Regions from separate parts of the Pseudoalteromonas sp. SR43-7 genome, predicted to be linked through region 2. Evidence: predicted binding sites of a transcription regulator. Region 2 holds the regulator's gene; the other holds the start of a gene.
The links. The regulator sigma-54, encoded in region 2, starts transcription at its own class of promoters, with help from an activator protein. The targets are predictions, from matches to a motif close to GTTGGCACGNNNNTNGNNT.
Positions count from the first base shown of each region.

Region 1: H5087_RS00790 (CsbD family protein) is a predicted target of sigma-54. The motif match lies at 1,865-1,883, and genes of this name have one in related genera.

Region 1 covers NZ_JACJDY010000001.1:170,482-176,115, reverse strand. The annotation lists gene hrpB (ATP-dependent helicase HrpB) at 1-1,654, opposite strand, end outside; gene H5087_RS00790 (CsbD family protein) at 1,927-2,124, shown strand; gene H5087_RS00785 (M15 family metallopeptidase) at 2,395-3,294, shown strand; gene H5087_RS00780 (hypothetical protein) at 3,304-3,747, shown strand; gene H5087_RS00775 (xanthine dehydrogenase family protein molybdopterin-binding subunit) at 3,826-5,634, opposite strand, start outside.
Region 2 covers NZ_JACJDY010000002.1:85,180-90,813, forward strand. The annotation lists gene H5087_RS01710 (calcium/sodium antiporter) at 1-160, shown strand, start outside; gene H5087_RS01715 (KpsF/GutQ family sugar-phosphate isomerase) at 164-1,135, shown strand; gene kdsC (3-deoxy-manno-octulosonate-8-phosphatase KdsC) at 1,136-1,687, shown strand; gene lptC (LPS export ABC transporter periplasmic protein LptC) at 1,684-2,238, shown strand; gene lptA (lipopolysaccharide transport periplasmic protein LptA) at 2,228-2,773, shown strand; gene lptB (LPS export ABC transporter ATP-binding protein) at 2,770-3,495, shown strand; gene H5087_RS01740 (RNA polymerase factor sigma-54) at 3,565-5,064, shown strand; gene hpf (ribosome hibernation promoting factor) at 5,091-5,378, shown strand; gene ptsN (PTS IIA-like nitrogen regulatory protein PtsN) at 5,383-5,634, shown strand, end outside.

The DNA.
Region 1 (5,634 bases), on a different contig from region 2:
CGGTGGCTGCAAATATACGCCCACCTTTGTGCCCGCCCATGGTTGCTATGGCTAAGTAATCGTCGTTGTGCCAGTAATCGACATTTAACTCAGCCCCAGCACCATTGGCAAGTAAATAACCATTACCACGTTTTTTAGCGATGCGATCGGGGTATGCCAATGCCACCAGCAAACTTATATAATGCGTATTTAATTCGCTGTTTTCGTCTTTTACTTTTAAGCGGCTTTGCCAATATTTTAACTGTTGCTTAAATACCGGATGCGGACGTTGCTGTTGGCTATGCAGCGCTAAACTCAACTCGTTTGCACTATTTACTCGGCTCTCAAGTAATGCTACTAAATAAATAGCAAGGCGATAAGTACCAGGGAGTTGGTCATCAAGTATTTGTGCTTTTAATAGCATATGCGCCAAACGAATATCAGCACCAAAACCTAACATTTTACTGCCAAGCGGTGTGAGCTTACCTTTGCTATCAATAGCTTCTAGCATGTTAAGCAGGTTACTTGCTTGCTCGCATTGTTGCTCAGTGGGCTTATCGAGCAAGGTTAGCTCATCAATACTGGCTCCCCATTGCTTTGCCTCAAGCATAAGTTGGCTTATGTCTGATGTGAGTATTTCGGGATTGTCGTGGCTATTACGTCGCTCAAAGGTTTGCTTTGAGCCAATTCGATAAACAATGCCCGGCTCTATTCGCCCTGCACGTCCTGCTCGCTGCACAGCAGAGGAGCGCGATATACTTTGTGTTGTGAGCTCTGTGACCCCTGTTTTTAAATTAAAGGTCGCTGCACGGCGCTTGCCGCTGTCAATTACAATGCGTATGCCTTCAATAGTTAAACTGGTTTCGGCTACATTGGTGGTAAGCACCACTTTGCGCATACCGTTTGGTGCAGGAGCAATAGCAGCTTGCTGATTGGCTTTATCTTGCTCGCCAAATAGCGTTGCAACTTGGCAGTTACTGGGTAAATCGTTCAGTGCTTGTTGCACGCGTAATATCTCAAACTGCCCAGGTAAAAACACCAACGCGCTGCCTGTTTGATCATTAAGTGCTTGTTTTATTATGTTAGGAATTGCATCAAGCCAGCGACTTTCATCTTTTATAGGTATGTATACTTCGTCTATTGGATAGCTGCGACCGCTTGATTGAATTACAGGGCAGTCAAAAAAGGCTGTATAGCGCTCTGTATCTAGCGTTGCCGACATAAGCATAATAGTTAAATCTTCACGCAGTGCACTTTGGGTCTCGAGCGCAAAGGCAAGTGAGGTATCGGCTGCAATTGAACGCTCATGAAATTCATCAAATATCAGTAAATCAATATCGCTTAATTCGGGGTCGTTTTGCAACATGCGCGTTAACATACCTTCGGTAACTATTTCGAGGCGCGTATTAGCGCTTACTTTACTCTCGCCTCTAATCCGCAAACCCACACTTTGCCCAACACTTTCGTTTTGGCACTTTGCTAAATAACTGGCAATATTACGAGCAGCTAAACGGCGAGGCTCTAGCATTACAATACGTTTAAAATGCCCGTCACGCATGAGTTGCAGCGGCAACCACGTCGATTTACCTGCACCAGGTGGTGCTTGTAATAACGTTATAGGATTACTTTGTAATGTAGTTACAAGTTGTTGATATATGTTTTGAACCGGCAGCACTGCTATTTACCCAAAATTGCTTTGTATGCATTGTAACAAAAACCAAAAATAAACGCGCCGCTAAAGCTAGTGAGTTTACGCGTATTTATAATCAGCAATAATTACAGGCTGCTCTGTACATTTTTTAAGGACGTACTTATTGAAATATAGATAACGCCCCTCTTAAAAATATAAGCTGCTGACTATAAACATAAAATAAAAGTTTAACTGGTTGGTACACGCCTTGCTTCTTTTATAGTGAACGTTAAATAAATCTAAGTAAGGAGAAACTTATGAACAGCGATCGTATGAAAGGTAATTGGAACGAACTTAAAGGTAAGGCGCAACAAAAATGGGGCGATCTTACTGACGACGATTTAGACAAAATTGAAGGTAGCCGTACAGAGCTAGTGGGGAAAATCCAGCAGCAGTATGGTAAATCTAAAGAAGAAGCAGAGCGTGAAGTAGATGAGTTTGAAAAAACTCACTAATCGCTAACTTCTAAAAAAACCGCCATTTGGCGGTTTTTTTGTTTAATAGAAACCTCTAAATTCAATTGAATAAAGCTTTCCTTAATAATTTAAAATTATTTGTTTAAATTACGCCTTTGGCACTATCTATTTTACAATTTTACGTTGTATTCATAATGACTTAACGAAAAATATTCTTCCTATTTCTTATCTTTAGTTATATTCTTTTATCGCTAATATAACGATCGCGATGGAATAAGTGCGGTTAACTATAAATTTAAAGGAACTTATATGAACAACAATGCTGTAGTGTCAGCTTTAACTGGTGTAACGGATTTATTTGGTGGGTTTTCTCTTCAAAGAGGAGACAATGACAAAAAGCAAATCTGGGAAGGAAAAAGTCACATTGCTAATCACTCTTTTGTATCCGAATTGCAAATACTACTCAATAAATTAGGAACATATAAATCAAAAATTGATGGAGATTTTGGGTTAAAAACTACACACGCATTAAAGTTATTCCAATGGAACGCAAAATCGGCACCATATCGATTAAAAAATTTAAGGGTTACTAATCAACTGCCCACTTTTAAAGGAAGTACCTCTGGGCAAACTGACAAAGCTACTCGTCGAGAGCTAAATATCTGGGCCGCTAGCAATTTTCGATGTACAGGGGACTTGCTAAGGTTAAGAGAAGCAACTTTTACTAATATAGAGCTCAATCCCAACTTCAAATTAATTGCAAACCAAAATGTATTGAAAGGTGAGTTTGTAGTTTCAGCGACCTTAATTACTGAGATAAAAGCAATGAACATTGAAGCAAAAAAACTAGGCCTAAAATTGGTTTTAAACCAGACAATAAGACAGCTTGGAGTTTCTCCAAGTGGCGCTGTAGTAACGCCAGCAAAACGCAGCCAACATTATATTGGGCATGCTTTAGATTTAAATATTGTTGATGGCTCTAATTGGAACAACTCAACCGCCTTTAAAACTAAGAGTGCTACGGCTTCAGCGGTTAAATTTATTGATATAATGAAAAAAAGAGGGCTTCGATGGGGGGGCGACTTTACCAGGATGGATTCCCCTCACTTCGATAAGCAGCTATCAGCTTCAACATTCGACTATGAAGCTAAGCACTTTTTTAACCAATCATTAATTTCAAACAATCAGATGATCCCACTTTTTATATAGGATACTAAAATGAAAAAAATCCTATTAGGATGCTTTGCTTTTAGTCTAATGGGCTGTACTGGGGTAGTAACAGCTGAACAAACATCTTCAGAAAAACAGTTATGTGATGACTATAATAATGATAAAGCTATTATTATTATAGGCAGCACACCATTTGAAGATTCTGAGTGGTACGCAGACTGGTCCTCTATCCTCAATAGCTTTGTTGCCACAAACAGTGAGTCTTTTCATGTTTATAGAGCTAACCAGTTCACACATGCAGACTTAAAAAACTACTCTGTATTATTTAGTAAAAAATCTAAGCAGAGCTACCTACTTGAGGAAGTTATTGAGCCGCAATCTTATCAATATGTTCATTTAGAATATACACAAGCTAATATACCTAAACATATTAGTGCGTTTAAACCGAACCAGATCAATACAAATTTAGTGAGCAAAATATGTAATTTATGAGTTTGAAAAGACATAGACTTACGAATAAAAAAACCGCCATTTGGCGGTTTTTTTAACGGCTTAAATAAAGTACGTTATTTACGTTTTTAATTGGTTACCTACAGGCAATTGCCTAATACGTTTACCGCAAGCTGCAAAAATAGCGTTACACAATGCAGGGGCGTAAACCGGTGTTGCGGGCTCGCCTACGCCTGCTGGTGGCGCATCGCTTTGTATTATTTCGACTTCTACCTCTAGTGGTGAATCGCTCATACGCGGTACGCGATAATCATGAAAGTTACTTTGCTGCACGCGGCCTTTATCAAAGGTAATACCATCGCTGATTGCAGTTGTAATACCGTAAATAGAACCACCTTGGGTTTGGTTTTTAACGGTGTCGGTGTTTACAACCGTACCCGCGTCAATGGCAACCCACGATTTAATTACGTTTAAATCGCCAGCATCCGACACTTCTACTTCAACTACCGTAGCTACGTAAGTTAAAAAGCTTCTGTGTGCTGCTATTCCTAAACCTCGACCTTTAGGAAGCTCTCGCCCCCATTTACTCATGTCAGCTACTTTTTCAATAACATGGCGCAGCCTGCCAATATCTAGAGGATAAACCGCTTTATCGCCACCGTAATTATCGTATGTGGCATTTTGCTCAGTTACATCAACAATACGACTCGGACCTATCGTGTCTAGTAAATAGTCTTTTTGGTCGCGACCGGCTTTGTGCGCTGCTTCGCCAATAAATGACTGAATAGCAAAGGCATGAAAAATATTTGATACAGAGCGCATCCAACCAATTCGTGCTTTGGCTTGCGCATCACCGTTTTCTAACTTCATATTAGGTGTGTTAATAGGGTTATCGGTAAATCCTAAGCGCAGTTCAAAGCTTCCTGGCGTAGTCGCCCCTTCTGAAAAGGTAGAGGTAATTGGTGAAAACGCGGTGCGGTGTAAATAAGACTCTATAGCGCCATTTTTATCTAGCGATGCTTCAATGTGCTGAGCCGAAACCGCATGGTAAAAACCATGTTGTATGTCGTCTTCACGCGTCCATTGCACACGAATAGGCTTGCCTACTTTCATTGAAAGGTAAGCTGCTTCTGCTGAAAAGTCAGGTTTTGACTTACGCCCAAAACCGCCCCCTAACATGGTAACGTGAACATTAATTTTGCTCTCATCCATGCCAAGCATTGCAGCCACTGTTTTCATATCGGCTTGTGGATTTTGCGTAGCAGCCCATATATCAACACTATCTTTGTTGTACATAGCTGTTGCACACGGCGGCTCCATTGGTGCTTGAGCAAGATGCGGCGCGTAATAATCAGCTACGAGTTTATTGCTCGATTTAGCCAACACGCCCATGGCATCGCCTTTATCACGTATGTTTGCCTGTGGAGTTTGTACAGTTTTTAGTAATGACTTTTTAAATTCTTTTGAATTGTAATCGCCATTTTTGCCATCATCCCACACCACTTTTAATGCTTTACGCCCTTGCCATGCAGCCCATGTATTTTTAGCTATAATCGCAATACCGCCTTTTGGCTGAAACTGCGGCGCGCCTTTTGGTGCAGGTATTTCAATAACATCTAAAACGCCGTTTATCGCTTTTGTAGCACTGGCATCAAACGACTTAACAACACCGCCTACCACTGGCGGACGTTCAATTATAGCCACCAGCGCTTTTGGTTCGCGTACATCGGCTGCAAATATTGCTTTACCTGTTACTAAATCGGCTAAATCTATGTGCGCCATGCCAGTATTAATGTAGCGCCATTCTTTGCGTGTTTTAAGTGTTAGTTTGTCAGCTTCTGGTGGCGTTATTGTAAGCGCTAAGTCGATTAAATCTTTATAAATAAGCGATTTACCTGAGCTGTGTGTAACAACGTGTTGATTGGCTGT
Region 2 (5,634 bases):
AGTAAGCCGAGATATATTAATTATGATTGGTGCAACACTTGCTCTTATTATTATGTCATTGAACTTTAGAGGCACCCAGCGTATCAATAGGGTAGAAGGCGGCTTATTGCTAATAGCGTTTTTGGGTTACCAAGGGTATATTTTTAGTCAAGTAGGGTAAATGATGGCAACGCTAAACTTTATTGAACAAGGCCTTCGCGTTTTAGATGTTGAGCGCCAAGCACTTAGTGATATTGCACAATATGTAGATGAAAATTTTCATAACGCGTGCCAATTAATGTACGACTGTGAAGGCCGTATTATTGTTATTGGCATGGGAAAATCAGGCCATATTGGCAATAAAATAGCGGCAACCCTTGCAAGCACTGGCAGCCCTGCGTTTTTTGTTCACCCTGGTGAAGCAAGTCATGGTGATTTAGGTATGATCACTAAAAATGACGTGGTTATGCTTATTTCTAATTCAGGGGAAACCAGCGAAGTTTTAAATATCATTCCGGTTTTAAAACGACTTGGTGCCAAAATGATAGCGATGACTGGCAATACACAATCAACAATGGCAACCCTTGCTAATGTACATGTGTGCATTAAAGTAGAAAAAGAAGCTTGTTCATTGGGTCTAGCCCCTACATCAAGTACCACTGCAACGCTTGCGATGGGCGATGCCATGGCAGTTGCATTATTAGAAGCTCGCGGCTTTACAGCTGATGACTTCGCGCTATCTCACCCAGGTGGTAGTTTAGGCAAGCGCTTATTACTTACTTTAAAAGATGTTATGCACAGCGGCGCAAATACACCTATTATTGATGTTTCACAAACAGTTAAAGATGCTCTAATAGAAATGTCAGCTAAAGGATTAGGTATGACAGCCATTGTTGATGAAAATCAGCAACTCGTAGGGTTATTTACCGATGGTGACTTACGTCGCATTTTAGAACAAAGAATTGATATTCATACAACACAAATAGATGTTGTTATGACTAAGTCATGCACTACAGCTACGCAAGATATTTTAGCCGCTGAAGCGCTCAATATTATGGAACGTAAACGTATAAATGGCCTAATCGTCGTCAATGAGAAAAACCAACCTATTGGCGCATTAAATATGCAAGACCTATTAAAAGCAGGAGTGTTATAAATGCAATTTGAAGAACTCTATCAACCGCTGAGCGATGATGCAAAAGCACGCGCTAAAAAAGTAAAACTACTTATATGCGATATTGATGGTGTATTTTCTGATGGCCGTATTTACCTTGGCAATCAAGGTGAAGAGCTAAAAGCATTTAATACAAAAGATGGTTTTGGCATTAAAGCACTTATAAACAGTGGCTTTGAAGTAGCTGTTATTACTGGTCGTCATTCACAGATAGTACAACAACGTATGAGCAGCTTAACCGTACAGCATATTTATCAAGGCCAAGAAAATAAGCTCATTGCCTATCAAGAATTAAAAGATAAACTCAACCTTAGCGATGAACAAATTGCTTATATTGGTGATGACGGTCCTGACATGCCTGTTATGGAGTTAGTAGGCTTTGCCGTTGCAGTAAATGATGCCCACCCACTTATTAAGCGTTTGTCACATTATGTAACGCAAATGCCTGGTGGTTTTGGTGCAGTGAGAGAACTCACCGATTTGCTCATGCTTGAAAATGGTAAAGCATTGACTACACAAGGCACTAGTTCATGAATGCAGCGCGCATAATATTAAGCGTTTTATTCATTAGCTGTATGGTTTGGCTTTGGTACCCTTATTTTACACAAACAAATATTGTGCCTCAGGCTGAGCCTGAAGTTGTTGCTAAGCCTGATTACATAGCTATTGAGCTCAAACAGACAGCCTATGATGAGCAAGGTAAAATTAGCCACAAAGTCACTGCGGCTAAAATGGAGCTATACCAGCAATTAGGTTTCACGTTTTTCGAAAAACCCATTTTTACTTTATATAACGAACAACAAACGTGGCAAATAAATGCAGACGAAGCAACATTATACGAAGATAAACAATTAATTTTAGAAGGTAATGTGGTTGCCAAAAATTTAACCGATAACGCCATGATAGACAAAATCAATGCTGATAATATTCAGGTTGATATAAAGTTATTAACAATGCGTTCGGAGCAACCCGTCATTATCACTGGACCCAATTTAAAAATCACCGGTAAAGGCCTAGAAGCCGACTTAAAAACCGAAGTGATAAAACTAATTAACCATACGCGAACCATATATTATGACCAATAAAATATTAAAATCACTTATAATTCCTACACTTATACTAGCGTTTAATAGTAGTGCTGCAGAACAAAACACGCAACCTGCTGCCAATCAAATTTCAATAAGTGCCGACAAGCAAGAAGGTCAATTAAAAGCTAATGTCGGGATTTTTGAGAAAAACGTTGAGATTATTCACGGTAATCGCCGCATTACAGCCGATCGCCTCGAAGTGCACAAACGTGATGAACTTGGTGATAATAAACAATTATTAATTGCCACAGGTAGCCCTGCGCACTTTGAAGAAAAGCAATCAGACGGCACGACTATGAGCGCCAGTGCTGACGAAGTACGTTATGATGTATCTAAGCGTTTTTTAACGCTTGTTGGTAATGCACAAGTATCGCAAGCCGGACAAAAAATAAATGCTAAAAGCATTACCTACGACATAGAGCAGCAGCTCATCAGTGCCGAAAAAGATGAAAACTCAACTGACCGCGTTCACACAATTTTAGTACCGATCGAAACTAAAAAAAGTAAAAAAGGCGATAAAGGTCAACCATGAGCACATTAAAAGCAGAACTATTGGCAAAAAGCTATAAAGGTCGTGAAGTTGTAAAAAACGTCGGCCTTGAAGTACAAGCTGGCAGTATAGTTGGCTTACTTGGCCCTAACGGTGCTGGTAAAACAACGACTTTTTATATGATTGTAGGGCTTGTTCCTAGCGACAAAGGTAAAATATCTATTGATGATAACGATATTACTCTTTTACCTATGCATAGTCGTGCTAGATTAGGCATAGGCTACTTACCGCAAGAGTCATCAATTTTTAGAAAGCTGACTGTTTATCAAAACTTAATGGCCATTTTAGAAACGCGCAAAGAACTAAATAAACAAGCCAGAGAAGACACGCTCAATAACTTATTAGATGAATTTAGCATACAACACATTCGTGATAGCCAAGGTATGGCATTATCGGGTGGAGAACGTCGTCGTGTAGAAATAGCACGAGCGCTGGCAGCAGATCCTAAATTTATACTACTGGATGAACCGTTTGCCGGTGTTGACCCTATTTCGGTATTAGATATAAAGAAAATAATAGAACATCTTAAAAATCGTGGGATTGGTGTATTAATTACCGACCATAACGTAAGAGAGACCCTTGATGTTTGTGAAAAAGCCTACATTGTTTCTCATGGGGAGCTGATTGCATCAGGTACTCCAGAACACGTATTAAATGATAAAACTGTACGCGATGTTTACTTAGGCGAGCAATTTAGGCTGTAACATTTACGCCATGTCTTTAAGCATCTGCTAGTATTAATTATAACAACATAAAAGGATTGTTAGAGATACATGAGGCAATCACTACAGCTGCGCATGGGCCAGCAACTTACAATGACTCCACAGTTGCAACAAGCTATTCGTTTGTTGCAACTCAGTACATTGGATCTCCAGCAAGAAATACAAGAAGCTCTCGACAGTAATCCACTTTTAGAGGTTGAAGAGGCAGACTATTCTGAAGACGCTGCTGGTAAAAACGAGCAAAAAGCTGATACCGATGACATAACTGTTAGCGCATCTGCTGATGATGCTCCGAGCGAATATGAACAAGATACTGGTGAAGCACTTGCAAAAGACACGCTAAGTGACGACATGGCTATGGATGTTAGTTGGGATGAGTACATGAGTGCCGCTCCTGCAGCATCATCAGGTCCAATGCCTGAAGACGAATCAATATACCAAGGCGCCTCTACTGAAACGCTCCATGAGTATTTAATGTGGCAATTACAACTAACGCCATTTAGCCCTACCGATGAAGCCATCGCTATTGCGATTGTAGAGGCCGTCGATGATTCAGGTATTTTAACTCTCAGTTGCGAAGAAATTTTAGAAAGCTTTAATCAAGAAAACGAAGATGATAACGAAGTTGAACTTGATGAAATTGAAGCGGTATTAAAACGCATCCAACTGTTTGATCCTGTTGGTATTGCTGCACGTAGTTTACAAGAGTGTTTGTGTATTCAGCTTAATCAATTTGATAAAGAAACACCTTACATTAATGAAACGAAAATGATTTTAACCGAGCATATTGATCTATTAGCAGCTCGCGACTATCGTACATTAATGAAAAAAACTAAGCTTAAAGAAGAAGAGCTTAAAGAAGTAATGACACTAATACATACTCTCAACCCAAAACCTGCTGATACTATTGTAAGGGAAGAATCTGAGTATGTTATTCCTGATGTGTCAGTTAAAAAAATTAAAGGCCGCTGGGTTGTCGAATTAAACCCAGATAGCATGCCTAAAATTCGTGTTAATAGCCAATACGCGGCAATGTCTCGCACTGTAAAATCAAGTGGCGACAGCCAGTTTATTCGCTCACATTTACAAGAAGCTAAGTGGTTTATTAAAAGCTTAGAAAGTAGAAACGACACGCTATTAAAAGTTACTAATTGTATTGTTAAGCAACAACAAGGCTTTTTTGAACATGGTCCTGAAGCCATGAAACCAATGGTTTTAAATGATGTCGCTGAAATGGTAGAAATGCACGAATCGACAATTTCGCGCGTGACTACTCAAAAGTACATGCATACACCCCGTGGTATATTTGAGCTTAAATACTTTTTCTCAAGCCATGTAAGTACTGAAAACGGTGGTGAATGTTCATCTACAGCAATACGTGCGCTTATCCGAAAATTAATCGCAGCAGAAAACTCAGCAAAACCATTGAGTGATAGCAAAATAGCGGATATATTGGCTGAGCAAGGAATTAAAGTAGCGAGACGTACAATCGCAAAATACCGCGAATCTCTTGCTATTCCACCGTCAAATCAGCGTAAAAGTCTGATTTAAGACGCTAAACTAAGAGGGTAATGCTTATGCAACTAAACTTAACTGGTCGTCACGTAGAATTAACCGATTCACTAAGAGACTATATTAATACTAAATTTGCGAAGCTTGAAAGACACTCTGATCATATTAATAATGTTCATGTCATTCTCGATGTAGAAAAATTAAATCAAAAAGCAGAAGCCACAATACACGTAAGCGGTGCTGAGCTATTTGCCTCTACAGAACATCAAGATATGTATGCCGCTATTGACTCGTTGATCGACAAGCTCGATCGCCAAGTAATCAAACACAAAGAGAAGCTTGCTCGCCACTAATATGATGAAATTAAGTTCACTTATATGCCAGGACTGCAGCAAAGCTGCGGTCCTTTTTAATAGCAAAAAAAGAATTTTAGAGTTCATTAGCGAACTTGCTCACGACAAACTTCCGTATTTACCGCAACAAGATATTCTTAATGCTTTAATGAGCAGAGAGAAATTAGGTAGTACAGGTATAGGGCGTGGCATTGCTATTCCTCATGGAAGAATGAGCGGTGCAGAAGAGCCTTTGGCTTTAGTGCTCGTTAGCGAA